One region of the Streptosporangium sp. NPDC004631 genome, then DNA from elsewhere that is predicted to be linked to it. Evidence: predicted binding sites of a transcription regulator. Region 1 holds the regulator's gene; each other region holds the start of a gene.
The links. Region 1 encodes LexA, which represses DNA repair genes until DNA is damaged. Its sites were predicted from a motif close to TCGAACANNTGTTCGA; they were not measured.
Positions count from the first base shown of each region.

Region 2: ACWEF2_RS02965 (DUF6504 family protein) is a predicted target of LexA. The motif match lies at 2,412-2,427, and genes of this name have one in related genera.
Region 3: ruvC (crossover junction endodeoxyribonuclease RuvC) is a predicted target of LexA. The motif match lies at 5,072-5,087, and genes of this name have one in related genera.

Region 1 is NZ_JBSGCR010000008.1:146,691-156,421, reverse strand. Features, by position in the region: gene leuS (leucine--tRNA ligase) at 560-3,028, shown strand; gene lexA (transcriptional repressor LexA) at 3,120-3,827, opposite strand; gene ACWEF2_RS11265 (LysM peptidoglycan-binding domain-containing protein) at 4,158-4,430, shown strand; gene nrdR (transcriptional regulator NrdR) at 4,751-5,212, shown strand; gene ACWEF2_RS11255 (vitamin B12-dependent ribonucleotide reductase) at 5,298-8,129, shown strand; gene ACWEF2_RS11250 (DUF397 domain-containing protein) at 8,468-8,785, opposite strand; gene ACWEF2_RS11245 (helix-turn-helix domain-containing protein) at 8,807-9,661, opposite strand.
Region 2 is NZ_JBSGCR010000002.1:287,724-297,454, reverse strand. Features, by position in the region: gene ACWEF2_RS02980 (ABC transporter ATP-binding protein) at 1-323, opposite strand, end outside; gene ACWEF2_RS02975 (response regulator transcription factor) at 461-1,111, shown strand; gene ACWEF2_RS02970 (DUF4328 domain-containing protein) at 1,352-2,071, shown strand; gene ACWEF2_RS02965 (DUF6504 family protein) at 2,086-2,352, opposite strand; gene ACWEF2_RS02960 (quinone oxidoreductase family protein) at 2,679-3,638, shown strand; gene ACWEF2_RS02955 (PucR family transcriptional regulator) at 3,728-4,834, opposite strand; gene ACWEF2_RS02950 (ABC transporter permease subunit) at 4,834-5,634, opposite strand; gene ACWEF2_RS02945 (ABC transporter ATP-binding protein) at 5,603-6,523, opposite strand; gene ACWEF2_RS02940 (SHOCT domain-containing protein) at 6,667-6,861, opposite strand; gene ACWEF2_RS02935 (cobyric acid synthase) at 6,920-8,437, opposite strand; gene ACWEF2_RS02930 (cobalamin biosynthesis protein) at 8,586-9,584, opposite strand; gene ACWEF2_RS02925 (phosphotransferase enzyme family protein) at 9,568-9,731, opposite strand, start outside.
Region 3 is NZ_JBSGCR010000015.1:136,159-145,889, forward strand. Features, by position in the region: gene ACWEF2_RS17665 (DUF3048 domain-containing protein) at 1-663, shown strand, start outside; gene pdxS (pyridoxal 5'-phosphate synthase lyase subunit PdxS) at 1,031-1,945, shown strand; gene pdxT (pyridoxal 5'-phosphate synthase glutaminase subunit PdxT) at 2,256-2,846, shown strand; gene ACWEF2_RS17680 (YebC/PmpR family DNA-binding transcriptional regulator) at 2,850-3,602, shown strand; gene ACWEF2_RS17685 (GNAT family N-acetyltransferase) at 3,859-5,016, shown strand; gene ruvC (crossover junction endodeoxyribonuclease RuvC) at 5,120-5,710, shown strand; gene ruvA (Holliday junction branch migration protein RuvA) at 5,707-6,327, shown strand; gene ruvB (Holliday junction branch migration DNA helicase RuvB) at 6,443-7,501, shown strand; gene yajC (preprotein translocase subunit YajC) at 7,728-8,102, shown strand; gene secD (protein translocase subunit SecD) at 8,186-9,731, shown strand, end outside.

The sequences.
Region 1 (9,731 bases):
GGCTTCCTTACCTCCCGCACGGGTGCCCGAATTATGACTATTGGGCATGGTCTCACGTGAGACAGGGGAGTTCGCAGGGAAACTGGAGAACGCCCCCCTGAACTGGAGTCCTGTGGGGTCGGTGGGTGGATCCTGCATCGGCAGGCCGACCTCCGAGGGATCCGGGCCCTGCCCCGGCTCGACTGAGTGTGCCACGGTGAAAAGAGTAAACTGATTAGGACATGTGAGGTCACAACGGATGCACCCCATCCGCCCGCGGCCCCTCCCGGGTACACGGATCTCCCCATTGTGCTGACCCGCCGACGCCGGTGTCCTCCGTTTGCCGTGATCGAACTCGTTTTCCCAGGCCACGAATACGACTTGCGGACTGCGATAGTCTTGGCATATGCGTGCGGTGACCCTGCTGCTTATCGGGCCGCATCGGCCTTCCCGGCGCTAGACGCCCCGCCGATGCGGCTGCCCTTCGCGTGAGCGGAGGGTTTTTCTATTGGGTCGGATGGGTCAGATCATCTGCGCGGACGTATACCGAGGGAAGATTGACGTGAGCGAGCGAGCCGACATGCAGAGCGACGAGCAGCACTACGACCCGCAGGCACTGCAGGTCAAGTGGCAGCGACGGTGGGAGGAGCTGGACCCCTTCCGGGCCTCCGACGACCCCGCCGACCCACGTGAGCGGCGCTACATGCTCGACATGTTCCCCTACCCCTCCGGCGACCTGCACATGGGCCACGCCGAGGTCTTCGCCATCGGCGACGTCGTCTCGCGCTACTGGTTCCAGCGCGGCTACAACGTGCTGCATCCCATCGGCTGGGACTCCTTCGGCCTGCCGGCCGAGAACGCCGCGATCAAGCGCAACGCGCACCCGGCCGAGTGGACCTACGCCAACATCGAGACCCAGGCCAACTCCTTCAAACGCTACGCGATCTCCTTTGACTGGTCCCGCCGCCTGCACACCAGCGACACCGACTACTACCGGTGGACACAGTGGCTGTTCCTGCGCTTCTTCGAGCGCGGCCTGGCCTACCGCAGGGGCGGCCTGGTCAACTGGTGCCCCAACGACCAGACCGTGCTGGCCAACGAGCAGGTCAAGGACGGCCGGTGCGAGCGCTGCGGCGCCGAGGTCGTCCGCCGGGAGCTGACCCAGTGGTACTTCAAGATCACTGAGTACGCCGACCGGCTGCTGGACGACATGGCGCAGCTGGAGGGCGGCTGGCCGGAGCGTGTGCTGACCATGCAGCGCAACTGGATCGGCAGATCCGAGGGCGCCGACGTCCGCTTCATGATCGAGGGCCGCGACGAGCCGGTCACCGTCTACACCACGCGTCCCGACACCCTGTACGGCGCGACCTTCTTCGTGGTCGCCCCCGACGCCCCGCTGGCCGAGGAGATCGTCTCCGACGACCGACGTGAGGCGTTCGAGGCGTACCGGGCCGAGGTCGCCAAGCTGTCCGACATCGACCGGCTCTCCACCGAGAAGGAGAAGAGCGGTGTCTTCCTGGGCCGCTACGCCGTCAACCCGGTCAACGGCGAGCGCATGCCGGTCTGGGCCGCCGACTACGTCCTGTCCGACTACGGCCACGGCGCCATCATGGCGGTTCCCGCGCACGACCAGCGCGACCTGGACTTCGCCCGGAGGTTCGGCCTGCCGGTGCGGGTCGTGGTCCACACCGGCCTGGCCGACCCGGGGGAGACCGGTGTCGCCACCGTGGGCGAGGGCTCTCTGGTCAACTCCGGCCCGCTGGACGGCCTGCCCAAGGCCGAGGCGATCCGCCGGATCGTCGAACTGCTGGCCGAGCGCGGCACCGGCAGGGCGGCGGTCAACTTCCGCCTGCGCGACTGGCTGCTCTCCCGCCAGCGCTTCTGGGGCTGCCCGATCCCGATCATTCACTGTGCCGGTTGCGGAGAGGTCCCGGTCCCGGACGACCAGCTGCCCGTCACCCTGCCCGACCTGCGCGGCGAGGCCCTGGCCCCCAAGGGGGTCTCCCCGCTGGCCTCGGCCGCCGACTGGGTCAACGTCTCCTGTCCCAAGTGCGGGGGGCCCGCCAGGCGCGACACCGACACGATGGACACCTTCGTCGACTCCTCGTGGTACTTCCTGCGCTACGTGGACCCGTCCTACTCCGGCGGCCCGTTCGACGTGGAGAAGGTCCGCGGGTGGGGCCCGATCGACCAGTACGTCGGCGGGGTGGAGCACGCGGTGCTGCACCTGCTGTACTCGCGGTTCTTCACCAAGGTCCTGCACGACATGGGCATGGTGGACTTCACCGAGCCCTTCAGCCGCCTGCTGAACCAGGGGCAGGTCATCAACCAGGGCAAGGCGATGTCCAAGTCCCTGGGCAACGGCGTCGACCTGGGTCAGCAGATCGACGCCTACGGCGTGGACGCGGTCCGGCTGACCGTGGTGTTCGCGGGTCCGCCGGAGGACGACATCGACTGGGCCGACGTCTCCCCGGCCGCGTCGCAGAAGTTCCTGGCCCGCGCGTTCCGCGTCATGGCCGAGGCCGGTGCCGCCTGTGCCCCCGGCGTGGACTTCGCCGCCGGTGACCTGGAACTGCGCAAGTTCGTCCACCGGACCATCGACGAGGTCACGAAACTGGTCGACTCCCACCGCTTCAACGTCGCGGTGGCCCGCATGATGGAGCTGACGAGCGCGGCCCGCCGAGCCATCGACTCCGGGCCCGGCGCCGCCGACCCGGCGGTCCGGGAGGCCGCGGAGACATTGGCGATCATGCTGTCGCTGGTCGCGCCGTACACCGCGGAGGAGGGCTGGGAGCGTCTGGGGCGTTCGGCCTCGGTCGCCACCGCCGGGTGGCCGACGGCCGAGGCCGCCCTGCTGGTCCAGGACTCCGTCACGTGTGTCGTGCAGGTCGCCGGCAAGGTCCGTGACCGGCTGGAGGTCTCCCCGGAGATCTCCGAGGCCGATCTGGAGGCCCTGGCGCTGGCCTCGGAGAAGGTCGGGGCCTTCCTGTCCGGCCCTCCCCGCAAGGTCATCGTCCGCGCGCCCAAGCTGGTCAACATCGTCCCTTGACGTTCCCTCCGTCCCCGGGGCGGAGGTGCCCTGCCGTTGATATCCGGATGGGAGCGGTCCCCGATCGGGGACCGCTCCCATCCGGACCGGGTCAGAGCTTGCGCAGCACCGCCACGACCTTGCCCAGCACGGTGGCCTCGTCGCCGGGGATCGGGTCGTAGTTCGGGTTGTGCGGAACCAGCCAGACGTGGCCGTCCTTGCGCTTGAAGGTCTTGACCGTGGCCTCACCGTCGATCATCGCGGCGACCACGTCGCCGTTGTCGGCCACCGGCTGCTGACGGACGACCACCCAGTCACCGTCGGCGATCGCGGCCTCGATCATCGAGTCACCGGTCACCTGGAGCAGGAAGAGCGTGCCCTCGCCGACGAGCTGCTTGGGCAGGGCGAAGACGTCTTCGACGCTCTCCTCGGCGAGGATCGGGCCGCCGGCGGCGATCCGGCCGACGAGCGGCACGTAGGCCGCGGTCGGGCGGTTGACCGGCGTCTCGTCGTCACCGGTGGGGTCCACCCAGAGCACCGGCTCGCCGGGCAGGCGCACTTCGAGGGCGCGGGGGCGGTGCGGGTCACGGCGCAGGTAACCCTTGCGCTGCAACGCCGTCAACTGGTGCGACACGCTGGAGGTGCTGGTGAGCTGCACCGCCTCGCCGATCTCCCGCATGGACGGCGGGTAGCCGCGTCGCTGCACGGAGTCGCGGATCACCTCAAGGATCTTGCGCTGCCTGGGGGTGAGGCCAAGGGAGTCGCGCCTGCGCACCGCCAGGTCGCTGACGGCCGAAGCGTTCTCATTGTGCTCGCTCATGCGATCTCCTCGCTCCCGGTCTGTACTGACTGCGTCGCACAGAGCAACCGTATCCTCGCCGAAGATCATATTCAAACAATTGTTCGAGTCGTCCTCGAAATCAGCGGCGTCGTGGTGTACAACATCGTACGGGAGTTCAATCGACATCGTGTTCGATTCATCGACCTTTCTTCGACGTGTGTTCGGCCATGTCGAGGGGATGGGGGGCGCACCGTGCAGGCGATCGAAACAAGGTGGGGGTCCCGGCGGCCGCCTGTCCGAAGGCCCGGGCCGGCGAGGGGCGGGCGCGGCCAGGCCCCGCCCCTCCGGCTCACCCGGAGGGGGAGGGTCGTGGTGGTGTCCGCGCTCACCGTCCTGACCCTGGGGGCCCTCTGGGTCGGCGCCCGCATCGACGCGGCCTCGGCGGGTGAGCGCAGGAGCCGCGAGGGGCTGCCGTGGGTCGTGGTGCGCAAGGGCGACTCGCTGTGGAAGATCGCCGAGGCGGTCACCACGGAGGGTGATCCCGCCTCGATGGTCCGCCTGATAATGGATGTCAACGACCTGTCCGACTCGGTGATCCAGCCGGGGGCGCGGCTCCATCTGCCCGGCGGTTCGGCCCGCTGAGAGGCCGGCGGGTCCGCCGGCGGGGAGGGGGGTGCGGGAGTGGCCGGAGGGGCGACACGCCCGGCCGTCCCCGGTGCGATGCGCTGATCAGGGACTTCGGCTCGCGGGGCCTGCCTAACTTGCGTTCATGGGCCGACACTTCTACGGTTGGACCACAACATCTAGTGGCTTCATCGCTCTACTCCACCATAGATTGTGTTTCTATTACCGCATCTCGACCATTCGAGGGGCGCGCGCGAGCGTCTTCGCGTGGAGGCTGTGGAGCACCTGGAGTAACACGAGAAAGGTGAGCCGCTAGGCAGGTCGAGGAGGCGACGCGCGTGCACTGTCCGTTCTGTCGTCACCCTGACACGCGGGTCATCGACAGCCGGTCCACCGAGGACGGCGGGGCAATCCGCCGCAGACGCACCTGCCCGGAGTGCGGACGCAGGTTCACCACGCAGGAGACGGTGTTGCTCATGGTGAGCAAACGCAGCGGGGTGACCGAGCCGTTCTTCAGGGACAAGGTGATCGCCGGAGTCCGGCGGGCGTGCCAGGGGCGGCCGGTCGACGAGGACTCGCTGGCCCAGCTGGGTCAGCGGGTCGAGGAGAGCATCCGGGCGACCGGGGCCGCGGAGATCGCGGCGCACGAGGTCGGGCTGGCGATCCTGGGCCCGCTCCGCGAGCTGGACGAGGTGGCCTATCTGCGATTCGCCTCCGTCTACCGCGGGTTCGAGACCCTGGCCGACTTCGAGGTCGAGATCGAGCAGTTGCGCGCGGAGCGGTCCGCCGGACACGACTGAGCCAGGCCCCGGGCGCCGGGGGAGAGCGGCGCGTTGATGTGGTCCGACTCAAGGGCTCCACACGGAGCCCCGGAAGGGGGAAGTCATGACGGAGACGGTCAGTGGCGCAGCCGCGCGTGGGGGCAAGCGGCCGCGTAAGGGGTTGAAGATGAAGCGCATCTTCACCACGCCCGGAGTGCATCCCTACGACGAGTTGTCCTGGGAGCGCCGCGACGTCGTCATGACCAACTGGCGGGACGGTTCGATCAACTTCGAGCAGCGGGGCGTGGAGTTCCCCGGGTTCTGGTCGGTCAACGCCGCCAACATCGTGACCACCAAGTACTTCCGCGGCGCGGTCGGCACCCCGCAGCGCGAGTGGAGCCTCAAGCAGCTCGTCGACCGCGTGGTGGGCGTCTACACCAGGACCGCGGTCGAGGAGGGATACTTCGCCACCGAGGAGGACGCCGAGATCTTCGACCACGAGCTCAAGCACGCTCTGGTCAACCAGGTCTTCAGCTTCAACTCGCCGGTCTGGTTCAACGTCGGCACCGCCTCACCGCAGCAGGTCAGCGCCTGCTTCATCCTCGCGGTCGACGACCAGATGGAGTCCATCCTCGACTGGTACAAGGAAGAGGGTGTGATCTTCAAGGGGGGTTCGGGCTCCGGCGTGAACCTCTCCCGGATCCGCTCGTCGAAGGAGCTGCTCTCCAGCGGCGGTACGGCCAGCGGCCCGGTCTCCTTCATGCGCGGCGCGGACGCCTCGGCGGGCACCATCAAGTCCGGCGGCGCCACCCGCCGCGCGGCCAAGATGGTCGTCCTGGACGTGGACCACCCCGACATCGAGGAGTTCATCGAGACCAAGGCGCGCGAGGAGGACAAGATCCGCGCGCTGCGCGACGCCGGGTTCGACATGGACCTGGGCGGCAAGGACATCGTCTCCGTCCAGTACCAGAACGCCAACAACTCCGTGCGCGTCTCCGACGAGTTCATGCGCGCGGTGCAGGACGGCGCCGAGTTCGGCCTGCGCGCCCGCCTCACCGGCGAGGTCATCGAGACGGTCGACGCCAGGGGCCTGTTCCGGAAGATGGCCAAGGCGGCCTGGGAGTGCGCCGACCCCGGAGTCCAGTACGACGACACCATCAACGACTGGCACACCAGCCCGGAGACGGGCCGCATCACCGCCAGCAACCCGTGCTCGGAGTACCTCCACCTGGACAACTCCTCCTGCAACCTGGCCAGTATCAACCTGCTGAAGTTCCTGAAGGACGACAACTCCTTCGACATCGCGAGCTTCGTGAAGATCACTGAGTTGATCATCACCGCGATGGACGCCTCCATCACCTTCGCGGACTTCCCGACCGAGAAGATCGACCAGACCACCCGGGCCTACCGTCAGCTGGGCATCGGCTACGCCAACCTCGGCGCGCTGCTGATGGCCACCGGCCACGCCTACGACTCCGAGGGCGGGCGGGCCATCGCCGGTGCCATCACCTCGCTGATGACCGGAACCTCCTACCGCCGCAGCGCCGAGCTGGCCGCGGTCGTGGGCCCCTACGACGGCTACGCCCGCAACGCCGACGCGCACAAGCGGGTCATGCACAAGCACGCCGCCGCCAGCCACGATCTGCGCACGGTGGGGAGCGTCGACCGGGCGGTGCACGCCGAGGCCTCCCGCCAGTGGGCGGAGTGCCTGAGGCTCGGCGACAAGAACGGCTACCGCAACGCCCAGGCCTCGCTGCTCGCGCCCACCGGCACCATCGGCCTGATGATGGACTGCGACACCACCGGCATCGAGCCCGACCTCGCCCTGGTCAAGTTCAAGAAGCTCGTCGGCGGCGGCTCAATGCAGATCGTCAACCAGACGATCCCCCGCGCGCTGCGGCAGCTCGGCTACCCGGAGGAGCAGGTCGAGGCGATCGTCGAGTACATCGCGGCCCACGGCCACGTCGTCGACGCCCCCGGCCTCAAGCCCGAGCACTACGAGGTGTTCGACTGCGCCATGGGCGAGCGGGCCATCGCCCCGATGGGCCACGTGCGGATGATGGCCGCGGCCCAGCCGTTCCTGTCCGGCGCCATCTCCAAGACGGTCAACCTGCCCGAGTCCGCGACGATCGAGGACATCGAGCAGGTTTACCAGGAGGGCTGGAAGCTCGGGCTCAAGGCCCTGGCCGTCTACCGGGACAACTGCAAGGTCGGCCAGCCGCTCTCCGCCGCGGGCGGAAAGTCCCAGGAGAAGGCCGAGCCCACTGAGCCGGAGATCCAGGTCGTGGAGGTCAGCCGCCCGACCCGTCGCCGGATGCCGAACCAGCGGCCCGGCACCACCACCCGCTTCACCGTGGGCGGCGCCAAGGGTTACATGACCGCCTCGTCCTACCCCGACGACGGTCTCGGCGAGGTCTTCCTGAAGATGTCCAAGCAGGGCTCCACCCTCGCGGGCGTCATGGACGCCTTCTCGGTGGCCATCTCCATCGGCCTGCAGTACGGCGTGCCGCTGGACACCTACGTCGGCAAGTTCGTCAACATGCGCTTCGACCCGGCCGGCATGACCGACGACCCGGACATCCGGATGGCCGCCTCGGTGATGGACTACATCTTCCGCCGCCTGGCCCTGGACCACCTGCCCTACGACGACCGGGCCGCTCTCGGGATCTTCTCCGCGTCCGAGCGCGCCGCCCAGCAGCGCGGCGAGGACCCGGCCCCGATCCCCGCCGACGAGGTCATCGCCGAGCTGGCCACCTCGGCCCCCATCGAGGCGCCGCAGTCCCGTCCGGAGGCTGCACTCGTGGTGACCGCCGCGCCGCAGGAGGCCGGTTCCCTGGAGTCCCATCGGGGCCGTACCGCCGACGCCCCGCTCTGCATGACCTGCGGCACCAAGATGCGCCCGGCCGGCAGCTGCTACGTCTGCGAGGGCTGCGGCTCCACCAGCGGCTGCAGCTGAAAGACGGCCCCATGGATCTTTTGAGGTTCGTGAGGTAGCGGGTAAAGGGGGGTCGATGTGAGTCGGCTCCCCTTTTACGCGTCCCTGTGGGGTGATACCTGGGTGGGACCATGGTGTAGGTGATGCGACGACCGCGTAGATTTCACGGAACTCCTAACGACCCCTGACCGCTGCTCGGTGACGTCACTCACGATCGAGGAAGGTCAGGCTCATCAGTGCTTTTCGCGGGTGGAGAGCCTTGGATGATGGGGTTCGGCCCCCTGGGCCGATTTCTCGGCCTGTGGTGAGTCCAGCCCGCTGGGAAAACTCATCAAGAGGGAAGGCCGCCTTCTTACCTGTCACGTTCCGCGGTGCTTGGTCAGGTCGTCGAAGTTACTTCCCTTGACGCCGCTGAGAAAGGCAGCCCACTCGGACGGAGAGAAGGCCAGTACCGTGCCGTTGGGGTCCTTGGAGTCACGGACCACGAAGAGGCGCTCGGAGTCCACCCCGGCCTCGGCTTCAGCCTGGACATCATCGGCCAGGGTGACTTCGATGCGGTTTGAGCCGTTTCCGCTGAGGGAGCTCTTGTGCCAGACGCCGACCTCGACACAGTTCTGTCCCGCACCACTAGAGGAACTCTTGCGCCACACGACACGGGACAGATCTAGTTCAGACATTCCGTACCCCTTTCGTAACCGTCAGCCAAGCTGAGCTGCTGCCTCTGTGATGAGACGCCGGGAGTCATCTGGGTCCAGCGCCTTGGCGCGGAGGTGGTCAAATGCCACCGTATAACGGTAGACATCCGCATCGCTCTCCACATAAAGACTGTCCGTCAGGTTCTCCAGAAACACCACATCCGGGTCTGACCGTTCGGGGAACTGAAGGATTTCAAACGCGCCGCTCGTGCCCGAGTGAGCCCCAGCGGCGAACGGCAGGATTTGGAGGGTTACGTTGGGCGAATCCGTTACTTCAAGAAGTCGCTTGAACTGGGATCGCATCACAGCAGGCCCGCCAACGGCACGGCGGACGCCGGCTTCGTCAATGATCGTCCAGAGACGAAGAGGGTCTTTCCGAGTGAGTAGTTCCTGCCTGGCCATGCGGACTTCGAGACGGCTTGCAACCTCACCGGGGGGTGAGAGAACCAAGCCCGCACGGATGATGGCACGAGCGTAGTCCTCGGTCTGGAGGAGACCGGGAAGGATCAAGGGCGCGAAGCTACGCATCGAGATGGCCTCGGCTTCGAGACCGATGTAGGCGGCATATTCGCTGGAGAGATCGCTGTACGCCTGCCACCAGCCCTTCTTGCGGGCGTCCCGTGTGAGTCTGAGCAGCTCCTCCTGCCTGGAACCATCTACCTTGTAGAGATCAAGGAGGCGTCCGACATCCTTGGGAACGACACCTACCCGCGACGTCTCGATCCGCGAGAGCTTGGTGGCGGACCAGCCGAGCTGCTCTCCGACCTCCTCCAGGGTTAGCTGAGCGCGTTCGCGCAGGTGACGAAGCTCAGAGGCCAGTCGACGCCTACGTACCGTGGGACTTCCCGTTTGCCTCATGTTCACCCTCCCTTGAACCGTGGCCAACAGTAGCGGTTTCCTGACGTAGAGTGCCGAAGCTTTCTGGGAA
Region 2 (9,731 bases), on a different contig from region 1:
ATGAGCGGCAGCGCGACGTTCTCCTCCGCCGGAAGCTCGGGCAGGAGCTGGCCGAACTGGAACACGAACCCGAACCGGGTACGGCGCAGAGCGCTGCGCTCGCCCTCCCGCATGGCGTCGATGCGCCGGCCGAGCAGGTGAACCTCGCCCGCGTCCGGTTTCATGATCCCGGCGAGACAGTGCAGCAACGTCGATTTGCCGGAGCCGGAAGGCCCCATGATCGCCAAAGCCTCGCCGGGCCGGAGGGCCAGCCCGACCCCGTCCAGAGCCACGGTCGGGCCGAACCGCTTGACCAGGCTGATTCCTTCGAGAACGACATCCATGGCGAGACCCTCTCGCGCGGGGACGTCACGGCGGATCGGCCGACCGTCCGATCCGGCGGCGGCGGCATCGGCCAAAAGGCGGAAAGGCGAAAGGTCAAAAGCCCGACATCCTGGACCGGGCTGGCAGAATCGACCGCGTGACGATTCGGGTGCTCATCGCTGATGACCAGGAGCTGGTACGGACCGGTTTCCAGATGATTCTGGACGCCCAGGCGGACATGGAGGTCGTGGCGACCGCCGCGAACGGCGCCGAGGCGGTCGAGCACGCGCGCAGGCTCCGTCCGGACGTGTGCCTGCTCGACATCCGGATGCCCAGGCTGGACGGGCTGGAGGCCACCCGGCTCCTCTCCGGGCCCGGAGTGCCCAATCCGATGAGGGTGGTCATCGTCACCACCTTCGACCTGGACGAATACGTGTACGGCGCGCTGCGCGCGGGAGCCACCGGATTCCTGCTCAAGGACAGCGGGCCGACGCTGCTGATCGAGGCGATCCGGGCGGCCGCGGCCGGTGACGCGCTGGTGTCGCCGTCGGTGACGGTACGGCTGCTCGAACACCTGGCCCACCCCAGGATCGGTACCGCCCGGCCGCCCAGCGAACCGCTCACCGAGCGCGAGCTGGACGTCGTCCGCCTGGTGGCCAGGGGGCGGACCAACCAGGAGGTCGCCGCCGAACTGTTCGTCTCGCTCTCCACGGTCAAGACCCATCTGGGGAGCATCCAGGTGAAACTCGGCGCGAGGAACCGGGTGGAGATCGCGGCCTGGGCCTGGGAGTCGGGTGTGGTCGGCTGACCGGCCCGGCCGGTGTGATCCGTCCGGCGCGGACGGCCTGACCGGAGGCGGGCGAGCCGGAAGGCGGTAGGAGGACCACGGGGATCACCGGGACTACGGGGACCGGTGTGATCAGCGGGTCGACGTGGTCGGCCGGTCGTCCGAACGACCTGGTCAGCCATTCGGTGAAACTGATTAGCAAAGGGGTCAACGGGATAGAAGAAGGGCAGGTTCTCCAGCGCATGCCGGGGGGAGATTCACATGCGCTTCGTCTCGTCTCTACCGAGAAGGTCAGCCACGGCCGTCCACGTGGCGCTGAGCGTCCAGGTGCTCGCGACAGCCGCCCTGGTGATGTTCGAACAGGCCCGGGGCCGGCGGCTGGCCCGGGAGATCTCGGCGCTCGGCGGTGACCCCCACGCCCCCGGCGCGCAGGCCGTCGTCGGCGCGGTGACCGTCTTCGCCGTCCTCATGATGATCATTACCGTGACGCTGATCGCGACCGCGGCGGCCTATCTGACCTGGCTGATCCAGGCTCGGCAGAACGCGGCCCACCCCGGGGCGTCGGCGCTGCCGACGCTGGCGGCCTGGCTCGTGCCGGGGGTCAACCTGGTCGTCCCGCCGGTGCTGCTGTATCGCCTCTGGTGGGCCTCACGCCCGCCGGCCGACCGCCACGGCCGCTGGGTCGCGCTGCTCGCCGCCTGGTGGCTGAGCTGGCTGACCACGCTCGCCCTGATCCTGGTACGGCTGCCGCTCCACGCCACCCCCGGGGACGCGAGCCTCACCGGCCTCGGCCCGGTCGAGCTGACCGCCGTCACGGTCTCCGCCCTGCTGTGCGGGGCGACCGTCCGGCAGATCACCAGGATCCAGACCGCCGGCGCCCGCCGCCGCGGGGCCGGGTCGGACAGGATCACACCGCGGGCCATCTCGAAGATCTTCACGAGGCGGGCGGCTGCGCGGCAGGTCCATCCGGCCGGGCGGTGACACCCCCCGGACCGTCAGTCCCACGACCTCATCAGCAGCCAGCCCTCGCCCGCGGTGTCGAAACGGAGCTCATAGGTGCCCAGCCGGTCGCCGGGGTCGGCCTCGACCTTCCAGAACCGGCGTTCGCCGGGGTCGCCCTCGGAGATCTTCCACCACTCTCGCGAGACGACCCACTCGTCGAGCACCCGGCGCACGGCGTGGAGCCGGTCACGCCAGACGAACTGGACCGGCCTGCCGCCACGGGTCCAGACCTCGATCGGGTCTCCGTGAAGTCTGCTCAAGACGCCTCTTCTCCCCACGGTGTCGAGATGGGAACCCGGGGGAAGACGGGCACAGTCCGTCGAACATACGTTCCCACGGCGCCGGGCGCAAGTCCCCTCCCGTCACACCGGTGGCCCGGCGTCCGCGAGTACCGGGGTGTTCGAGCGCGGCGGGGGCATCCCGCTGTTCCGGCGTCCGCGCAGCCGCGTGTACCGGGACCGCCACGCGGTCACCGGCGCCGGACGTCACCCCGCACGGCACCGGCCGCCCGCCGCCGGGGCATTCGACTGATCGGTACGCGGCCGGGGACGATCGAAGCACCAATCGAGCCAAGGAGTTCAGCACGATGCGCGCCATAGTCGTCTCCGCCACCGGCGGCCCCGAGGTCCTGACCTGCACCGACCACCCTGAGCCGGAGCCGAACCCCGGGGAGGTGCTGATCGACGTCGCCGCCGCCGGCGTGAACTTCATCGACGTCTACCACCGGATGGGCCGCTACCCGCTCTCCCTGCCCTTCGTCCCCGGAAACGAGGGCGCGGGCACCGTCGCCGCGGTCGGCGAGGACGTCCGGGGCGTCTCGGTGGGCGACACCGTGGCCTGGGCCAACGTCATGGGCAGCTACGCCGCCAAGGCCGTGGTGCCGGCCACCCACGTGCTCTCCGTACCCGAGGGGATGACGGCGGAAGTCGCGGCGGCCGTCACCCTCCAGGGGCTGACCGCCCACTATCTGACCCACTCCACCTACCGGGTGAAACCAGGCGACAACGTGCTGGTGCACGCCGCCGCCGGAGGCGTGGGCCTGCTGCTCGTCCAGATCGCCAAACTGCGCGGCGCCCGGGTGATCGGCACGGTCTCCACCGAGGAGAAGGAGGAGCTGGCCCTCGCGGCGGGTGCCGACGACGTTCTCCGCTACGACGGCTTCGCCGACGCGGTCCGCGACCTGACCGGCTCCGGCGCCCACGTCGTCTACGACGGCGTGGGCGCCCCCACCTTCGACGGGAGCCTCGCCTCACTGCGCCCACGCGGCATGATGGTCCTGTACGGCCAGGCCGGAGGCCCGGTGCCCCCCGTCGACCCGCAGACCCTCGCCAAGGGCGGCTCCCTCTTCCTGACCCGCCCCTCCCTCGCCCCCTACCTCGCCACCCGCGACGAGCTGGCCTGGCGGGCCTCCGACATCTTCGGCTGGGTGGCCTCGGGAGAGCTCAGGGTCCACATCTCCCGCCGCTACCCCCTGGCCGAGGCGGCCCAGGCCCACCGGGATCTGGAGGCCCGCCGTACCACCGGCAAGCTCCTCCTCCTGACCTGACCCCTCCGGGGCTCCCCGAGCACGGCCACCGGCCTCGGTGTCATCGGGGGCAGGACATCGTCCGAGGCGGGGATCGTCGGATGCGAGGGCTATCGGAGGCGGGGGTCATCGGCGAGGGAGGACGGCCAGCCCAGCAGCCGTGCCCCCAGCACCGCCGTCTCCAGCGTGAACCGCTGGGTGGGGTCGTCGGGTGAGAACCCGGTGAGACGGCGGATGCGCTCCAGCCGATAGGTCACCGCCCGGGTGCTGAGACCGAGCCTTCGGGCGGCGGCGGCCTGGTTGCCCTGGGAGGCGAAGACGGCCTCCAACGTGCCGAGCAGCGGCTCCGGGCCGCCGCGCGCGTCCAGCAGGGGGCTGAGCACGGTCGTCACCAGATCCTCGATGGCCGCGCGGTCCCGCAGGAGCACCGGAAAGACCAGCAGGTCCGCGGCTTTGAGCACCGGCGCCCGCAACTCCAGCCGGTCACCGAGCTCGATCGCGTTGACCGCCTCCCGGTAGGAGGTGACCACCCCGCCGGGCCCCCGGTGAGGCCGCCCCAGGCCGACCCGCCAGCCGGGGAGGAACATCTGCCGCACATGGTGGGTGAACTCCCCGACGGCGACGGTGAGGGCGCCGGGGACCACACACACGAGCACCCCGCCACGGACCGTGACCAGCACGTTGTGCGAGCCGAACCGGCCGACCATCGCCTCCTCGATCCGCCGGGCGGACAGGTCGGCGTCCGGGTCGCCCACGACGACGGCGACGCCGGAGGCTGGGGCGCCGACGCCGGGGGCGCCGGGGGCGGGCACGGCGCCCGTGGTACCGGCCGGCCGGGCGACCGCGACCAGGTAGGTCTCCGCGAGGCGGAGGCCGAAGTGCTCGGCCCGTTCGGCGAGCCTGTCGGCCCGGCCCTGGAGCAGGTCGTCCACGAACTCCCGGCGGGCGGCCTCCTCATGGCGCAGGGCCAGTCGCTGAGCGTTCTCGTGACCCTCCATCAGCGCGGAGACCAGGCGTTTCAGGGCCGGGAGCGAGATCGGGCCGGTGGATCCGGCCGTCTCCAAGGCGGACTCGACCAGCACCCGCACCGGAACTCCCTGCTCGGCGGCCCGCGCGCCGACGGCCCGGCAGTCGTCCAGCTCGGCCCGGACGGGCAGCCTGCCGGTGGCGGCCACCTGCCGGAGCGTCCGGAGCCGGCCGCCGAGCAGCTCGTCCATCAGACTCCTACGTCACGGCGATCGAAGGTGACCATCGCGACCAGCACCAGCACGACCGTCGCACCCGCCAGGACACCGTAGTCCCCGAAGGGGAACCCCTGGTAGAGGGGTTTGCCGTCCAGGTAGTAGTGGAACGGCGAGAGCGGGCGCAGCCAGGAGATCGCGGCCACGTCGCGGCCCAGGGTCTCCACCGCGTAACCGCCCACCGCCCACACCCCGCTGACCGCCAGGGCCGGCCCCTTGCGCCCGGTGGCCGCGCCCACGGCCACCGTCAGCGTGCCGAAGAACAGCACCAGGAGGCAGAGCCCGACGTGCGCGGCGACGATGTTGCCCAGAGGCACGCCCATGTCGACCGCCGAGGCCATCCCCGCGACCAGCGCGAAGGTGACCAGCCCGATGGCCAGCAGGCCAAGGGCCGGCGCGGCGAGCCGCTCCAGCACCAGCCGCCTGCGGTCGATCGGCAGCGTGATGGTGAGCTCCAGCGTCCCCGCCTCCTCCGGCTGGGCGATCGCCCGGTTGCCGAGGGTGACCGCGGACATGATGAACAGCAGCGGGCCGAACAGCTGGTACGCCATGACCTGGAGGTATCCGGCACCGCTCGTGAGGTCCCCCAGCCCGCCCATCAGGTCCTTCAGCGCCCCCGGATACTTGGCCGCCATCGCCTGGCCGTACAGGTCGGGGTTACTCGCTATGGACGGGTAGATCGACAGATAGAGCAGGAGGAAGGCGCAGATGCCGACCGTCCAGCCGATCAGTGCCCGCCGCTGGTCACGCAGGCTCTTGGACACGAGCGCGGGCATGGCGCGCCTCCTCATCGCTGTAGTAGGTCAGGAAGATCTCTTCGAGGTCGGGCTCCGCGCTGGTCATGTGCACCACGGTGAACCGCGCCGCGGCCTTGATCAGCGCGTCCGGCCGGCCGTCGAGGGTGCACCGCACGTTCGCCCCCTCCGCCCGCAGGTCCCGCACACCGGGCAGGTTCTCGAACGCCTCGCGGGGAACGGGCGCGTCGAAGTGGAACTCCACCCGGCGCACCGCCTTCTCCCGCAGCGCGGAGACGTCCTCCACCGCGACCAGCCGGCCGGCACGCACGATGCCGACCCGGTCGGAGACGTTCTCGACCTCGGCGAGCACGTGGGAGGACATGAGCACGGTCCGTCCCGAGGCGCGGACCTCGCGGACCATGGCCAGGAACTCCTGCTGCACCAGCGGATCCAGGCCGCCGGTCGGCTCGTCCAGGATCAGGAACTCCGGCTCGTGCATGAACGCCTGGATGAGCCCCACCTTCTGCTTGTTGCCCTTGGAGAGTTTGCCCATGGGCACGGAGAGATCGGCCTCCAGCCTCTCGGCCAGCCCCTCGATCCGGTGTTTCGGCACACCGCCCCGGACCTCGCCCAGAAAGGCGAGATAGTCGGCCGCCTTCTCCCTGCCCTCCAGGACGAGCTCCCCCGGCAGGTAGCCGATCCGGGCGCGCACCCCCGCGTCACGGGGATCCAGGCCGAGCACCGTGATCCGGCCTCTGGTCGGCCGGATCACGTCGAGCAGCAGTCTGATCGTGGTTGTCTTACCCGAACCGTTCGGGCCGAGGTACCCGAACACCTCTCCGGGGTGAATCAGGAGGTTGAGATCCTCCAGTCCCCGGCGCTTACCGTAGAACTTGGTAAGCCCCTCGGTCTGCACCACCGCTGTCATGCCCTCGATCGTGCCTGTTCGCGCCCCGCCCGGACCATGACCGGACCCCGACAGTTGGCCGCCCGTTCGTTGCCCGATTCCGGAACCATCCGGCGCCGACCCCGGCGGGGAGCGGGACCGGAGAGACCGGAGAGACCGGCTCCCTACCAGTCCTGGGAGAGACCGGACATACGGCGCAGATACTCGTCCTCGTCGATCTCCCCCGCCGCGTAGCGGCGCCTGAGGATCTCGCGCGGCTCGTCGGCGGCGGGGCGCCTGTCCGCCCTGGAGGCGCGGAGCAGCAGGAAGGCGCCGACGATCACGGCCAGGACGAGAAGGGGGAAGAGCAGCCGGATCATCGTTCACCTTCCATGGGGTTACCGCGGGAAATCCACTTCACCGTAAGAAACCACGTTTCTACCGTGGAAGGCCACGGGAGAAGTCCGGCGCCTCGCGCGAAGCACCGCCGGGAGGCAGGATCGGCAGATCCCGGGGAGCCCCGTCCCTCAGGAGCCTGAGCAGGGCTTCGGTGTCCACATGCCGCTCGATCAGGTCACCCAGGGCGTCCAGCCGCTCCTCGCGCAGCGCGGCGAAGGAGACGTCCGGGGCGGGGGTGAAGTCACGGCCGGAGACGGCCGCCACATCGGCCAGGAACGCCCGGCGGAAGTCGTCGTTCTCCAGCGCCCCGTGCCAGGTGGTGCCCCAGACGGGCCCGGACCGGCAACCGTCCAGGAAGGGGTCGCCGCCCTCGGCCGTCACGACGCCGTGGTGGATCTCGTAGGCCGCGACGCGGCAGCCGTACGCGCTGCCGACCGGGCGGCCCAGCGTCTTCTCGGCCCCGAACTCCACGGTCGCGGGCAGCAGTCCCAGCCCCTCGACCCTCCCGGCCCCGGACTCGACGTCGTCGTGGATGGTCCGGGCGAGCATCTGGTAGCCCCCGCAGATGCCCAGCACCGCCCGGCCGCCCAAGGCGTCGGCCAGCCCGGAGGCACGCAGCCAGGCCAGGTCGGAGACGGTGGCGCGGGAGCCCGGCAGCACCACCAGGTCGGCGTCGTCCAGCTCCGCCGGGGAGGTCACGAAGCGGACCACCACCCCGGGCTCGGAGACCAGGGCGTCCACGTCGGTGAAGTTGGAGATGCGCGGCAGCCTGACCACCGCGACCCGCAGGCTCTGCCCGCCGTACGGCGGGCGCGTCCCGGCGGCGGGACGGTTGTCCAGGGCGAGGGAGTCCTCGACGTCCAGCCAGAGGCCGTTCAGCCAGGGCAGCACGCCGTAGACCCGGCGGCCGGTCAGACCTTCGATCATGTCGAGACCGGGTTCGAGGAGCTCCCGCGCCCCCCGGAACTTGTTGATCACGAAGCCCGCGATCAGCGCCTGGTCGGCGGGTTCCAGCAGGGCCACGGTCCCGTACAACGAGGCGAAGACCCCGCCCCTGTCGATGTCTCCGACCACGATGACCGGCAGCTCCGCGGCACGGGCCAGTCCCATGTTCGCGATGTCGCCCCTGCGCAGGTTGATCTCCGCCGGGCTGCCCGCACCCTCGCAGACCACCACGTCGTAGGAGGCGCGCAGCCGCTCCAGCGCGTCCACGGCGACCTGCCGGAGCCGGTCCTTGACGTCCCAGTACTCCATCGCGTCGACCTCGGCCATCGGCCTGCCCATGACCACGACCTGGCTGCGCCGGTCACTGCCCGGCTTGAGCAGGATCGGGTTCATGTCCGCGGTGGGCTCCAGGCCGCAGGCCGCGGCCTGCACCGCCTGGGCCCGGCCGATCTCGGCGCCGTCGGCGGTGACGAAGGAGTTCAGTGACATGTTCTGCGCCTTGTACGGCGCGACCTTCACACCCCGCCGGGCGAGCCAGCGGCAGATCCCCGCCGTGACAACGCTCTTGCCCGCGTCGGAGGTGGTCCCGGCGACCAGCAGCGCCCCCTTCACCCGCACACCACCGGGCTTCCCTGCGACGGCGACGGCGACGGCACACTCGGCGGATCGGCAATCATGATGACAGCATGACGCGCGGCACGCCGTACCGCGCGTCCGGGGCACACCGGCCGTCACATCGGCCACCGCACGACCGGATCGCCTACCGGCGCGGCCCCCGGAGCGCGACCAGTACGGCCAGGCCCGCCGCGGCGACGCCGACGGCCCGCGCCAGCCGTACGGAGCGGCGGATGTCCACGGTCTCCGGCTTGCGCCCGTCCCCCATCTCGGGCCGGTGCTCCACCCGGTCGCCGTAGACGTTGACCCCGCCCAGCGTGACGTCCAGCGCCCCGGCGAAGGCCGCCTCGCAGCGGCCCGCGTTGGGGCTCGGGTGACGGTGGCCGTCCCTGCGCAGTACGGCCACCGCACGCCGCGCCGAACCCTCCACCACAGGGGCGCCGAGGGCCGCGAGCAGGCCGGTGATCCGGGCCGGGACAAAGTTGACCACGTCGTCCAGCCGGGCCGCGGCCCAGCCGAAACGTTCGTAGCGGGGGCTGTGATGACCGACCATCGCGTCCAGCGTGTTGATCGCCCGATAGGCCAGCAGCCCAGGGACCCCGGCCACCGCCCCCCAGAACAGCGGGGCCACCACGGCGTCGGAGGTGTTCTCCGCGATCGACTCGACGGTGGCCCTGGCCAGCTCGGCCGGCTCCAGCAGGGAGGGGTCGCGCCCGCACAGGTGGGAGAGCCTGCCCCGGGCCCCGGTGAGGTCGTCGGCCTCCAGGAACTCCGCCATGGCCACGCCCTCGCGCCCCAGCGTCGTGCCGCCCAGCACCGCCCAGGTCGCCACGGCGCTCAGCGCCCCCCGCAGCACGGGGCTCCCCACCCGGGTCACGGCCAGCCCGAGCAGCGCCACCGGGCCGACGCAGAGCCCGACGTGGAGGACCCCGGCCGGCCGGGCGTCGCCGTACACGCGTCTCTCCAGCACAGCTGCGGCCCGGCCGAACAGGGCCACCGGATGCCCACGCCGAGGGTCGGCGAGCAGGGCGTCGGCCACGACCCCGGCGAGCATCCCCACCGCCTCGGCCCGCCCCGGCGCGCAGCGGCCCCACGCCCGCCCGAACCCGGTTCGCCGGTCGGTCCGCTTAGATGAGATGGGCATGCAGTTCGTCCTGGTTGGTTTCGAGCCAGGCACAGGCCCGGCGGATGCGCGCTCCAGCCCCGTTCTCCCACATACGGGCCCAGCCTCCGCCGATGGTCACGGCCCTGGTCCGCATGGCGTGGTACGAACGGTCGAAGCGGAGCCGGG
Region 3 (9,731 bases), on a different contig from region 1:
GCCCGGATCTCCGACCTGCACCTCCTGCCGCAGTTCGGCAAGCCCGCGCTGGCCTACTCGGGCGTGCAGACCAAGATGATCCCCAAGGTCCAGGAGGCGTCGCTGGTCGACGTCTCCGACAGCAGGGCGCCCGGCGCCTACTTCCGTCAGCCGGGCCGCTACGCGCCCTACAACCTGTTCGCCGGCACCAGGCAGCTGCTGGCCAAGGCGCCCGCCGCGACCAAGGCCAAGGACATCGGCCTCACCTTCGGCGACGCCCCGCAGGGGGGCGTGCCCAGGAAGACGTTCGGTGTCAGATATCCCGCGGCCCGCTTCACCTTCGGCTGGTCGCAGGCCGCGGGCAAGTGGCTGATCTGGCAGGACGGCAAGAAGAACATGGCGGCCGAGGGCGGCCAGCTCGGCGCGCCCACGATCGTGGTGCAGTACGCCAAGACCGAGCGCTCGGAGTATCATGACCTGAACCAGAGCTACACGCCCCTGGTGCACAGCGTCGGCAAGGGCAGGGCGGTCGTGCTCCGCGACGGCCAGGCGTTCAAGGCCAGGTGGTCGCGTGCCACGGAGGAGGACGGCACGGTCTTCACCACCGAGTCGGGCGAGCCGATGAACTTCGCCCCCGGTCAGGTCTGGATCGTCCTGGCCGCCCCCAAGCCCGTCATTCCCTGACCGCCCCGGGCCCGTCTCCTGCCCCCCGGGATCACCTGTGGGTGGTATTGGTTCTTTTGGGTCGTCCACCGGGATCTCTCCCCGACCGGCCTGGGCCGTTCCGGTCGCTCCCGGACCCGCCGTCCCCGGTCGTTTCCGGTGTCGGGCCACCGCCTTCCGGCCGGTCGGGAAGACCGCCGCACGGCCTGGAACCCAGGGAATTCCCCGTCCGTCGCCGCAGGTCCTCCATGATGTCCAAGAAGATCGCTCGATGGAGACAAGATGGTGTGTAAGAGGACATGCCGCCCAGCGCCTACGATGGAGGTGCCGGAAACCGCCCTGGGGGGCGGCCCGTGATCCGCAACCCAGCCGTCGTGAGGTAGAGACCGTGTCCAGCAGCACGCCCGAAGTCACCGAGACCGCCGTCACCGGAACCGCCCGGGTGAAGCGCGGCATGGCCGAGATGCTCAAGGGCGGCGTCATCATGGACGTCGTCAACGCGGAACAGGCCAAGATCGCCGAGGACGCAGGCGCCGTCGCCGTCATGGCCCTTGAGCGGGTCCCCGCCGACATCCGCGCCCAGGGGGGCGTCTCGCGGATGAGCGACCCCGACATGATCGACGGCATCATCTCCGCCGTCTCCATCCCCGTCATGGCCAAGGCCCGCATCGGCCACTTCGTCGAGGCCCAGGTGCTCCAGTCGCTCGGCGTCGACTACGTGGACGAGTCCGAGGTGCTGACCCCGGCCGACTTCGCCAACCACATCGACAAGTGGCAGTTCACGGTGCCCTTCGTCTGCGGCGCGACCAACCTGGGCGAGGCGCTGCGCCGTATCACCGAGGGCGCGGCGATGATCCGTTCCAAGGGTGAGGCCGGCACCGGCGACGTCTCCAACGCCACCACCCACATGCGTAAGATCCGGGGCGAGCTCAAGCGCCTGTCCTCGCTGCCCGAGGACGAGCTGTTCGTCGCGGCCAAGGAGCTGCAGGCGCCGTACGAGCTGGTGGCCGAGGTCGCCAAGACCGGCAAGCTCCCCGTGGTGCTCTTCACCGCCGGTGGCATCGCCACCCCGGCCGACGCCGCGATGATGATGCAGCTCGGCGCCGAGGGCGTGTTCGTCGGCTCGGGCATCTTCAAGTCCGGCAACCCGGCCCAGCGCGCCGCGGCGATCGTCAAGGCCACCACCTTCTACGACGACCCGGACGTCATCGCCAAGGTCTCCCGCGGCCTGGGCGAGGCCATGGTGGGCATCAACGTCGAGGACATCCCGGCCCCGCACCGTCTGGCGGAGCGCGGCTGGTAGGCGTTCCCCCGGAAAAGGCGGCATCCGCGAGGAGGCCGCCTTTTCCGCTTCCCGGGGCGCGGTTTCCGCGGCCCGTGCCGGTCGGCGCCCCAGGCCGCGCGGGGCTCGCCGGGGCGTTCCCCCGCCGGGACGATCCCCTCCCGCCGAGGAGGGAGCCGGTGGGCGGGGGCTCCGGGAACGGTCCGGGCCGGAGGCGAAGGCCCGGATCGGACGGTTCCGCGGGAACGGTCCGGAGGATGATCGGGTTTGGGGCGGCGCGCGGAGTGGCCATACGCTGAAGGGGCCTTCCGAGCCCCTTGAGAGGACCACTGTGAGCATCGCCCCGACCATCGGTGTGTTCGCCCTGCAGGGAGACGTGCGCGAGCACGTGCGCTCTCTGGAGGCGGTGGGTGCGAAGGCGGTGGCCGTACGGCGTCCCGGTGAGCTGGAGGCGGTCGACGGCCTGGTCATCCCCGGCGGGGAGTCCACCACGATGTGGAAGCTCGCCGACACGTTCGAGCTGCTCGAACCGCTCCGGCTGAGGATCAAGGGAGGCATGCCCGCCTACGGCTCCTGCGCCGGCATGATCATGCTGGCCGACCGGATCGAGGGCGGGGTCGAGGGCCAGCAGACGGTCGGTGGCATCGACATGGTGGTCCGCCGCAACGCCTTCGGCCGCCAGGTCGACTCCTTCGAGGCCGACGTCGACTTCGCCGGGCGCGGCGCGCTCCGCGCGGTCTTCATCCGCGCCCCGTGGGTGGAATCCGTGGGTTCCGAGGTTGAAGTGCTGGCTCGGGCCGAAGCTGGGGATAGGATCGTCGCGGTCCGCCAAGGATCGCTGCTCGCCACGTCCTTCCATCCGGAACTTACCGGGGACGTCGGGGTGCATTCATACTTCGTTGAGATGGTGAGGGAGCTCTAGCCGATGTCGGGCCACTCCAAATGGGCGACGACCAAGCACAAGAAGGCCGCGCTTGACTCCAAGCGGGGCAAGCTGTTCGCCAAGCTCATCAAGAACATCGAGGTCGCGGCTCGGACCGGTGGCCCCGACCCGGACGGCAACCCGACGCTGTACGACGCCATCACCAAGGCGCGTAAGAACTCGGTCCCCATCGACAACATCGAGCGCGCCCGCAAACGCGGCGGCGGCCTGGAGGCCGGCGGCGCCGACTGGCAGACCATCATGTACGAGGGCTACGCCCCGGGCGGCGTCGCGGTGCTGATCGAGTGCCTCACCGACAACCGCAACCGCGCCGCCTCGGAGGTCCGGGTCGCCCTGACCCGCAACGGCGGCTCCCTGGCCGACCCCGGATCGGTGTCCTACATGTTCAACCGCAAGGGCGTCGTGCTCGTCCCCAGGGGCGAGCTGTCGGAGGACGACGTGCTGACCGCCGTGCTCGACGCGGGAGCCGAGGAGGTCAACGATCTCGGCGACTCCTTCGAGGTCGTCTCCGAGGCCACCGACCTCGTGCCGGTCCGCAAGGCCCTGCAGGCCGCCGGGATCGACTACGACTCGGCCGAGTCCGGGTTCCTGCCGACGATGAACGTCCCGCTCGACGAGGACGGCGCGCGCAAGGTCTTCAGGCTGATCGACGCCCTTGAGGACAGCGACGACGTTCAGAACGTCTGGGCCAACTTCGACGTCTCCGACGAGGTCATGGAGAAGCTCGACGCCTGAGCGCACCCGCCCGGCGCCCGTCCCCGGCAGCCCCCTCCCCGCGCTCCCGCGGTCCCCGGCGCCTCGATCGGCGGGTCCTGCAGGCTCCGGGATTCGCCGCCGGAGGTGGACGCCTCGCCGCACGGGGTTTTCCGGGCGATCCGCCGGGGCCGTCCCGCAGGAGGGCCGAAGGCGGGACCGCCCCTTCGGCGCGCCCTCGACGTGGACCGTTCCCCCGCGGCTCCCGCCCCAGGCGGATGGCCTAGGTTGGACGACTGTGCAGCTACGTGATTTGACCCTCGACGATCTCGACGCCGTGATGGACAACCGCACGCGTGCCTTCGGACTCCTGTCCGAAGCCGAGCAGGAGGTCTGGCGCAGGCTGGTCGTCCCGATGCTCGGCGGCGGGAGATACCTCGGCCTTGTCGACGGCCCCCGGCTCGTCGCGACGAGCCGGATCGCCGACTTCACCCAGTGGTGGCACGGCAGGCCGATCTCCATGGGCGGCGTCGCCTCGGTGACCGTCGCCCCGGAGGACCGGGGACGTGGCGTCGCCCGGACCCTGATGCAGGCCACCCTCGACCGCTGCGCGGACCTGGGACATCCGGTCTCGGCCCTCTATCCGGCCACCACCTCCCTCTACCGGTCGCTGGGCTGGGAACACGCCGGCGCCATGTACCGGGCCACGCTGCCGGCCGAGGCGCTGCGCGGCATCAGGCTCACCGAGCGGGTCGGGCTCCGCCGGATGGGCCCCGGCGACGCCGCCGAGGTGATCGCGCTGCTCGGCCGCGTCCACGCGGCCACCCGCGCCTCCGGCCCCGTCCGCTGGGACGCCGGTGTCTGGGAGTCGCGGCTGGCGGACAAGGACGCCTTCCTCTACCTCGCCGACGACGGCTTCGTCGTCTACCGCTGGAACGGCAACGACATCGAGGTCTCCAACCTCGTCGCGGGCTCGGAGGCCACCGTCCGGGCCCTGTGGTCGCTGGTGGGCTCCTCCGCCTCGATCGCCAAGTCGGTCCGCGCGGTCGTCGCCCCCGACGACCCGGTTCTCTGGCTGATCGGCGACCGCGCCGAGGACAGGATCGAGCAGACCCGCTGGATGTTCCGCGTCGTCGACCTCGCCTCCGCCGTCGCGGGGCGAGGCTTCCCGCCGGGTGCCGTCCTCGACACCGTGATCCAGGTGGACGACCCCCGGCGGGAGGCCAACTCCGGAAGCTGGCATCTGACGGTCTCCGGCGGATCCGGTACGGTCCAGCCCGCCGGCTCCCGGCCCGGGACCGTTCCCGTTCTCACGGCCAACGCCCTCGCCGCCCTGTACGCGGGGGTTCCCACACCCACCCTCCGCCGCTCGGGACTTCTCACCGGGCCGGCGGACGGTGACGCGGCCCTCGACGAGGCCTTCCAGGCCAGGCCCCACATGCTCGACTACTTCTGACGGGGCGGTGCCGGGTAACCGTGCGTCGCGTGCTCACACACGGTAGAGTCGGGCACCGAACAGATGTTCGGCGAGTGGAGGCGTGTCGGTGCGGTTGCCCGAGCTGCGGGTGATGGGGGTCGATCCGGGGCTGACCCGGTGCGGCCTCGGTGCGGTCGAGGGACGGCCGGGAGCGCCGCTCACCCTGGTCAAGGTCGGAGTCGTGCGGACCCCGGCCGACGAGGAGATCGGTGCCCGTCTGGTGGCGATCGAGGCGGGGATCGAGAGGTGGCTCGACGAGATCGAGCCCGACGCGGTCGCGGTGGAGCGCGTCTTCGCCCAGCACAACCTCAGGACCGTGATGGGCACCGCGCAGGCTTCCGCGGTGGCGATTCTGTGCGCGTCCCGCCGGGGGCTGCCGGTGGCGCTGCACACGCCCTCCGAGGTCAAGGCCGCGATCACCGGCAGCGGTACGGCCGGCAAGCAGCAGGTCGGGGCCATGGTGACCCGGCTGCTGCGGCTGGACGCGATGCCCAAGCCCGCCGACGCCGCCGACGCCCTCGCCCTCGCCATCTGCCACGTGTGGCGGGGCGGCGCGCAGAATCGGCTGGCGGAGGCGGTGGCCAGGGTCCGCTCAGACCCCGGCACCACCGCCGCCGCCTACTTCCGCGGACGCGGCCGGGCCGCGGGGCATCCGAGAGGAACCACGCAGTGATCGCCTCGGTGCGCGGACGGGTGGCCACGATCGCGCCGGACGGGGCGGTGATCGAGGTCGGCGGGGTGGGCATGCTGGTCCACTGCACGCCGGGCACGCTGGCCACGTTGCGGCTGGGGGAGGAGGTCAGGCTGGCCACCTCCCTGGTGGTCCGTGAAGACTCGCTGACGCTGTTCGGCTTCGCCGCCGACGACGAGCGCGCGGTCTTCGAGATGCTGCAGACGGCCAACGGGGTCGGCCCCAAGGTCGCCCTGGCGATGCTGGCCGTGCACACGCCCAACGCCCTCCGGATGGCCGTGGCGAGCGCGGACGTCAAGGCGCTGACCAGGGTGCCGGGGGTCGGGCCCAAGGGCGCCCAGCGGATCATCGTCGATCTCAAGGACAGGCTCGGCACGCCCGAGGAGGCCGTCAACGCCGCGCTCGACGGGGGCGGGGTCACGCCCCCCTGGCGTGACCAGGTGCATTCCGGCCTGGTGGGGCTGGGTTACCCGGCCAGGGACGCCGACGAGGCCGTCGCCGCCGTCGCCCCCCAGGCCGACGCCGAGATCGCGCAGGGCCGGGTCCCGCAGGTGGCGGCGCTGCTCAAGGCCGCGCTCCGCATGCTGAGCGTCCGGTGACCCCGGACGCCGCGACGCGGGCGCCGGTCGTCCCGGGGCGCCACGGGTCCGGGTGGCGAAGGATCGGCAGGACGGCGGCCCGGGCGGGCGTCCCAGCGAGTGAGGGTGGATCGGCGTGACTTCCGAGCGGGATCTGGTGTCGCCGGAGGCCGAGGGCGACGAGCGGCTCGTCGAGGCGGCGCTCCGGCCCAAACGGCTGGAGGAGTTCATCGGCCAGGCGCGGGTGCGCGAGCAACTGTCCCTGGTCCTGCACAGCGCGCTGCGGCGCAACCGGCCGCCGGACCACGTGCTGATGAGCGGTGGACCGGGACTGGGTAAGACGACCCTCTCCATGATCATCGCCACCGAGCTCTCCGTGCCGCTCCGGATCACCTCGGGCCCCGCGCTGGAGCGGGCAGGCGACCTCGCGGCGATCCTGTCGACCCTCTCGGAGGGCGAGGTCCTCTTCATCGACGAGATCCACCGGATGGCGCGCCCGGCGGAGGAGATGCTCTATCTCGCGATGGAGGACTTCCGCGTCGACATCGTGGTTGGCAAGGGGCCGGGGGCGACCGCGATCCCGCTGGAGGTCGCGCCGTTCACCCTGGTCGGGGCCACCACCCGGGCCGGCCTGCTGCCCGCGCCGCTGCGCGACCGGTTCGGGTTCGTGGCGCACATGGACTTCTACGACCCCGCCGAGCTGGAGCAGGTTCTGCACCGTTCCGCGCGGCTGCTCGGCCTGCGGCTTCCCGGTGACGCGGCCCACGAGATCGCCGGGCGCTCCCGGGGCACGCCCCGCATCGCCAACCGGCTGCTGCGCCGGGTGCGCGACTTCGCGGAGGTGCGGGCCGACGGAGTGATCACCGGGGATGTCGCCTCGGCGGCGCTGAACCTCTACGAGGTCGACGCCGAAGGGCTGGATCGGCTGGACCGGGCCGTGCTCGGGGCGCTGCTGCGTAAGTTCGGCGGCGGCCCGGTGGGCCTGTCCACCCTGGCGGTCGCGGTGGGTGAGGAGCCTGAGACCGTCGAGGTGGTCGCCGAGCCGTTCCTGGTGCGGCAGGGACTGCTGGCCCGCACGCCCCGCGGGCGCGTCGCGACCGCCGCCGCCTGGCTTCACCTGGGCCTGACCCCGCCCCCGGAGGCGTTCGGCGCCTCGATGATCGGTGATTTCGGGGATGATTCGGCCCCTCCCTGACGTTGAATCCTGGGAGGAAGGCCGCGTCACGTTGATCACGAATTGGTGACAACGGTATCGAAATGGGAACTTCCCCGCGCGCCAGATCGTGACTTCGTTGCCGCGCTCCTAACAGCTCGCCTAAACTCCGTGGCTTGGCTGGCTGTGTAGGCTGACGTGCTGAGCGGCGTGGCCGTATACGACGTCCGGCGCCAGGCCGGTCATTCTTAAGTGAAGGAGCGGCCCTATGGGCGGCAACTATTCGAGCCTTATCATGATCGCTCTGATGGTCGTGGTGTTCTACTTCCTGCTGATCCGGCCGCAGCGCAAGCGGCAGCAGGAGCAGGCCCGGATGCAGAACTCCCTGGCCCCGGGGACCAGCATCATGACGACCACCGGGCTTTTCGCGACTGTGGTGGCGATCGACGCCGACGATGTGATCCTTGAGATCGCCCCCGGTGTTGAGACCCGCTGGGTCAAGGCCGCGATCGGCCGCGTGCTGACACCGGTCGACGACGTGGAGGACGATGATGTCAAGAACGTCGGAACCGTGGACGACAACGTGGCCGGGACCGTGGAGCCGCATGGTGACGACCAGGACTCGACGACCAAGAAGTCATGAGTAGGCACGCCAACAATCCCTACAGCCGAAAGAACTGACGACCAGTGGCCCGATCGACCAGTGGCCAGAGCAGACCGGGACGCATGCTCCTCCTGCTTCTGGCGATTATTCTCGCCATGGGCGGGGTGATGCTCCTGAACAAGGCGTACACCCCCCAATATGGCCTTGACCTCGCCGGCGGCACGACAGTGACGCTGCAACCCGTCACCCCGAACGGTACCCCTCCCACCGAGGAGAGTATCGACCTGGCCGTTGGCATCATCCGGAATCGGGTGAACGGCAGCGGCATCTCCGACGCCGAGGTCGCCAAGTCCGGCGACAACATCATCATCTCCGTCCCCGGAGTGGGCCAAGAGGAAGTCGTCAAGCTGGTCGGCACCACCGCGGAACTGCGATTCCGTCAGGTGATGGCGGTCGCGGCGGGATCACCTCAGCCCCCGGGGCAAATGCCCACCCAGGCGCCGACGCCGACTCCTACAGCCCCCGGCGGGAAGGGGGCAAAAACGCCGGCCCCGTCCTCCTCGCCCAAGGCCGAGGGCAAGGAGGACACCGGTTCGTCTCGGCCGGCCGCGACCACGACCGCGGCACCCACCCCGAACGGCTCACCCGCCGGTCGTGCCCTGTCCGCGGCGCTCATCAACCCCAGCCCGGCGCCCACCCCCTCCACCAAGCCTGGCAAGTCCGACAAGCCCGGCAAGAGCGCGACTCCGTCCGCGCAGCCGCCGCAGCCCGGGGAGTCCGACGACCCCTTGGCGGGGGTGGACCCGACCGGTATCGATCCGGCGGTGCTCAAGCAGTTCGAGGCCCTCGACTGCTCCAAGGACAAGGGGCAGGGCGCTCAGGACGACCCCAACAAGCAGTTCGTCGGCTGTAGCGAGGACGGCAGCGCCAAGTACGTTCTCGACAAGGCGGCCGTGATCGGCAGCTCGATCGCCACCGCGAACGCCGGTGTGGACCAGACCACCGGCGAGTGGCTCGTCCAGCTCTCCTTCAAGGGGCAGGGCCCCGACCAGTGGTCGAGGGTCACCACCACCGCCTTCAACTCGCAGCCGCCGCGCAACCAGGTCGCCATGGTCCTGGACGGCGTGGTGATCTCCGCGCCGGTCATCCAGGAGCCCATCACCGGCGGCCGGGCGCAGATCTCCGGCAACTTCACCGACGCGTCGGCCAACGAGCTGGCCAGCCAGCTCAAGTTCGGCGCCCTGCCGCTGAAGTTCGAGAAGGGCTCGATCAACGAGGTCTCCTCCGCCCTGGGCGCCGACCAGCTCCGCGGTGGCCTCATCGCCGGCGCGATCGGCCTGGGCCTGGTCCTGATCTACTCGATGCTCTACTACCGGGGGCTGGGCATCGTCTCGGTGCTGAGTCTCGTGGTGGCGTCGACCCTGACCTTCCAGGCGGTGGTGATCCTCGGCGCGTTCGCGGGCTTCCGCCTGTCGCTGCCGCACATCATCGGCCTGATCGTCTCGATCGGTATCACGGCGGACTCGTTCATCGTCTACTTCGAACGCATCCGCGACGAGATGAAGGAGGGCCGCCGCTCGCTGCGGACGGCCGTCGAGGTCGCCTGGGTCCGTGCCCGCCGGACGATCCTGATCGCGGACGCGGTCATGTTCATCGCCGCGATCGTCC